DNA from 2 places in the Paenibacillus sp. EB106-05-06-XG162 genome. Region 1 is predicted to be linked to the other one. Evidence: riboswitches for the same ligand, from Rfam matches in the RefSeq annotation. Region 1 holds a riboswitch; the other holds the start of a gene.
What was found. A riboswitch is a leader RNA that binds a small molecule or an ion and turns the genes downstream of it on or off. The one in region 1 is predicted to bind FMN.
Positions count from the first base shown of each region.

Region 1 (2,400 bases):
TGAAGCCCCCAATAATCTTCGGTGCAAAAAAGAGCATGACCTTATCAACACAACCTGCCTCAAGCATCGAGCCATTCAAGCGTCCGCCGCCTTCGAGCAATATCGAGCTGATCTCCAGCTCGCCCAATCGATCCATCGCTAGTGCTACATCGACATGGTCACCTGTGCCGCAGCGAAGCACGGTAGCCCCTTGCGCTTCAATCTCTCGTACACGTTCCGGATTTGCCTGATCCGTTGTAATAATAATCGTTGGCGCAACCCCATCCTGAAGGACTTTAGCATCCTTCGGAATACGAAGCTTCGAATCCACAACGATTCGTGTTGGATGCAGACCTGGTACTGGCAGTCGAGTCGTTAGACTTGGATCGTCCGCGAGTAGGGTTCCGATCCCGACCATAATGCCTTGATGCTGATGGCGGAGTGTATGTACGATTTCGCGAGCCATCTCGTTCGAGATCCACTTGCTATCGCCAGTCTTTGATGCAACTTTGCCATCTAATGTGCTCGCTGTCTTCAGCGTTACGAATGGACGTCTTGTCGTTATATATTTAATAAATTTCTCATTGAGTTTGATCGCTTCAGCTTCCAAGATACCTACTACAACCTCGATCCCATGCGAACGTAGCATTTCGATCCCTGTCCCCGCAACTTGTGGATTCGGATCTAGACAAGCGACAACGACGCGTTTCACGCCTTCACGGATCAACCGTTCACTGCAAGGCGGCGTCTTTCCATAGTGACTACAAGGCTCCAACGTCACATATGCGGTACTTCCTGCAGCTTCTGCTCCCGCCATATTCAGTGCATGGACTTCAGCATGCCCCGTGCCGCGCTGCAGATGCGTACCGAGCCCGACAACACGCCCGTCCTTGACAACAACACATCCAACAACCGGATTAATTCCCGTCTGGCCAACGGCTCTCTCAGCCATTTGAAGTGCAAGTCGCATATAAAATGCATCATTCATGACTTCCACCCTCATCCCCACCTTTCTCTCTCCAGTTCTCTTCTTAGCATGGCAAAAAACCCCTTGGTGCATGCCCAAGGGGTTAGAAGTTCGGTTCAACGTCAGACTCATACCTATGAAACGAATCCTGATTCATCTTTAAATAGACGTCACCAAATAAAGTCAACGCAATTGCCTTTTATAAAAAAAGCGCGTGAACTCCCGCAGATTCGATTCTGTGTCTTTCGTTTCCTTCTCCCATCCAGACTTTACTGTCGGTCTCGGATTTACACCGAGTCAGCCTTCACCCGTCTTGCTGCCAAGACATGGATCCGGGTCACGGACTTCACGAGTTTTACGCTCGTATCACCGCCGGTTGGGAATTTCACCCTACCCCGAAGGAACATCACATTTTCTCACACAGCTTATCATCTGCGCTTACAAAAAGCAAGCACATCCATCACTGCAAGAAGGCCTGAACCATGTTATAGAGAGATGATCCTCAAGCCTCCACATAAAACAAAAACCCCGCAAGCCAATGCCTACGGGATCTTATGTATGCTAAAATTTAGACTTCAGTCACTTGAACCGTTTCCATACGGTCTTGGCCTTTGAATGTATCGACATGCTCCATACCTGATACAACTTTACCAAATACAGTATGTTGTCCATCCAAATGCGGTTGTGGTTGATACACGATATAGAATTGGCTGCCGCCTGTGTTACGGCCTGCATGGGCCATAGCAAGTGCACCGCGCTCGTGTTTGTTCGGATTAATTTCGCAATTAATTGTGTATCCAGGGCCGCCTGTTCCTGTTCCTTTTGGGCATCCGCCTTGCGCGACGAATCCAGGAATAACACGGTGGAACGTAAGTCCGTTATAGAACCCTTCATTCGCTAATTTTTCGAAGTTCGCTACTGTATTCGGCGCATCCTTTTCGAATAATTCAATTACAACTTCTGCGCCATTCGCCATTTTGATGTTTGCTTGTTTAGCCATTGTATAGAACACTCCTTATTTGTTATGTAAAAATCTACACCTTAGTTTACTATGAATAGGCTGGAGAAGCAAAACTTCTATGAAAGTTCCATTGAAAAACATAAAACGGCCTCCCTTCTACCGAAGGGGGCCCCTGTGAACTCTCAATTACGATTATTTCGTTAGAGCTACTTTCTTCATCCGCTCAGGAATCATGTCATTCCCGACGATATTATCGAACGATTCACGTGCAACCACGATGTCCGCTTGCCCATCCTTTGCGAACACAACAGATGGGCGACGAATCCGGTTGTAATTGCTCGCCATCGCATAGTTATACGCTCCTGTACAAGCAACAGCAAGCAGATCCCCGCTGTTCACTTTTGGCAAGTCTAAATCCCAGATCAACATATCACCGCTCTCGCAGCATTTCCCAGCGATTGATACGGTCTCAACCGTCTCTTCATTAGCACGA
Region 1 covers NZ_JBYTDT010000004.1:129,146-131,545, forward strand. Annotated here, with positions in the region: gene ribD (bifunctional diaminohydroxyphosphoribosylaminopyrimidine deaminase/5-amino-6-(5-phosphoribosylamino)uracil reductase RibD) at 1-976, opposite strand, end outside; FMN riboswitch at 1,193-1,353, opposite strand; gene AC3WU2_RS11755 (peptidylprolyl isomerase) at 1,515-1,946, opposite strand; gene lysA (diaminopimelate decarboxylase) at 2,100-2,400, opposite strand, start outside.

Region 2 (2,400 bases), on a different contig from region 1:
CCAATGGGTCCATCACCGTCGTGCTAACGACGATCTTCTCCATGGAGCCGCGAATCTCGCTCAAGTAGGATTGACGAAGACGTTGTTGTTCTTCCTTCTCCTCTGGTGCCAACGCAAATTGTTTCTCTTTTCTAGCAAGTGCATTGATTCTGGAAAGGCTCTGAATAACCATGGGTACTTCCCTCACTTCCACACACATAATTTAAGTTATTAACTAACTTAATTGAAGTATAGTGGTAATGCTCTCCATTGTCAACATCCCAGAATGCCCCTTAGTAACCTAGGCCTGCGCGGATTGCAACGTCTGACTTGGAGCCACTTCTTGCTTCTGGCGGGAAATATAGAACAGCGTGAACCAAATGAACACAAATCCAAGCAGCTGCGTCCAAGTCACGACTTGTTGGAACACGATCCAGTTGATCAATACCCCTACCATCGGAAAGCTAAGTTCTGCGAGTGTTGCATAGGAAGCTTTCGTCGTACCCAATCCTTTATAATAGAGCAGCAAACTTAGCAAACCAGGCAATAAAGCCTGCAATAATAGATTAATGAAGACGAGTGATGCATCAAGCGTTCCGATCGACAGGTTCCAGCTCTGTCCCTCAGATAGCGTAACGATAATGAGCAGCGGTAGTGCTAATGCGAAACGAAGCGAGGTAACCGTCTCATATTTCATTGTTCGTAGCAGATAGCTCCCCATCACCGTGGAACCTCCCCATAACGCAGCAGCCCCAAGCGACAAGAGACTTCCAACCTGAACAAAATCATTCACATGCCCGAACGGCAAGGTCCATCCGAACGTCAATAAATACGTACCTAACAAAGCAAGAATGAATAGGAATCCAAAGTATTTCGGCAATACTTCCTTCAGAATCACTCTAGCCAAAACAATCGCGAACAATGGCTGCAGCTTCTGCAGTAATAGCACGGCATTCAGGTCTCCATGCATAAGCCCCTGGGTGAACAGGATCGTCGCGATCGCGGACCCGCCCCAAGACACGAATAAGAGAGCGAAGACACGACGCCATCCAATCCCCTGCAGTTCCGTCCGATGCCGCCATAAGACTGGCGCAGCAACGAAGAACAGAATAATATGCTCGAGCAATACAATTTGCGTGGACGTCAGCCATTTAAGCAGGATGACGCGGAAGAGTGGATCAACACCCCATAGCGCAGCGCCGAGCACGACGAGCCAGAATCCAGCATTGAATCGTGAAGTACGTGGAACGGATAATTCTGTAGCATTCATAGTGAACTCCTCTTCTGAATACAGGAACGAAGCGGTAAGGAAACCCCACAAAGTAGTGACTTGACTTGAAGCTGATTCAGGTACTTTGCGGAGGCCCCGAAAATCATAATAGCCCCGCAAGCGCACAACCATGTACGCAAACGGGGCTGATCAAATAAACATGCAGGAATATAGCGCTACTCCAGCACGCTTTTTTGATGATCTTCTACCATCCGGACTTTACCGTCGGCCTTGGATTCTCACCAAGTCAGTCCCCACGCCAAGTTCAGCATGAGGAGTCGCGGGCTGCGTTCTACGAGGAACATCACCGCCGGTTGGGAATTGCACCCTACCCCGAAGATCCTTATTCATTTAAATTTTTATTATTTGAAAACTTATAATTAAGATTATACACGTTCACGAAATATTTCAAGTGATTTTCATCACGCTCTGCCGCGGTCTATTCACGAAATAAATACTGACGAGAATGAGCACAAGCCCAACAAGCAGTGATAGGGTAAAGGGTTCATTCAAGAATACCGTTCCAATTAGAATCGCCACTAGCGGGATTAGAAAAGTAAACGACGCCACTTTCCCTGCCTCACCCGTATCGATCAGATAATAGAACACGATCCACCCTACCGCAATGACGAAGATCGCTATAAATAACAAACATAAAACAAAGGTCCAGTTCCAGTCGATATCCGCCCAGCTTTCGAACTGTGATCCGCCCACAGTCATCACGAAACCGCCAATGATGAGCTGCAGAGTGACAAGCCATATCGAATCGACGATCGGTGCTACTTTCTTCACGAAGATCGTACCTAGCGCCCAACTCAGTGCCGAGCCAAGGGCTAACAAGATCCCTGTAACAGAAAGATCACCGCTGAACCCGCCCATACTAATCACGCCGACCCCTGCGAATCCAAGAATAAGACCTATGAGCTTCAACCCATACATCGATTCACCTAACCATAACCAGGAGAATACGCCGACAAGAACGGGTTGGAGGAACACGATCGCCGAGAACAGCCCTGCCGGCAGATAATTCAGTCCAATCGTCTGTAGTCCGTAGTACAGAATGACATTCACCAACGCGGCGAACAAATAAATCTTCCACGTCTCGCGGAATTTGAGCTTGCGGTATCTTGGCAATGCGACAATCAGCAAGA
Region 2 covers NZ_JBYTDT010000027.1:1,017-3,416, forward strand. Annotated here, with positions in the region: gene AC3WU2_RS29520 (DUF896 domain-containing protein) at 1-172, opposite strand, end outside; gene AC3WU2_RS29525 (DMT family transporter) at 281-1,249, opposite strand; FMN riboswitch at 1,446-1,594, opposite strand; gene AC3WU2_RS29530 (DMT family transporter) at 1,658-2,400, opposite strand, start outside.
Region 2: another riboswitch for FMN. It lies ahead of AC3WU2_RS29525 (DMT family transporter); the one in region 1 lies ahead of ribD (bifunctional diaminohydroxyphosphoribosylaminopyrimidine deaminase/5-amino-6-(5-phosphoribosylamino)uracil reductase RibD).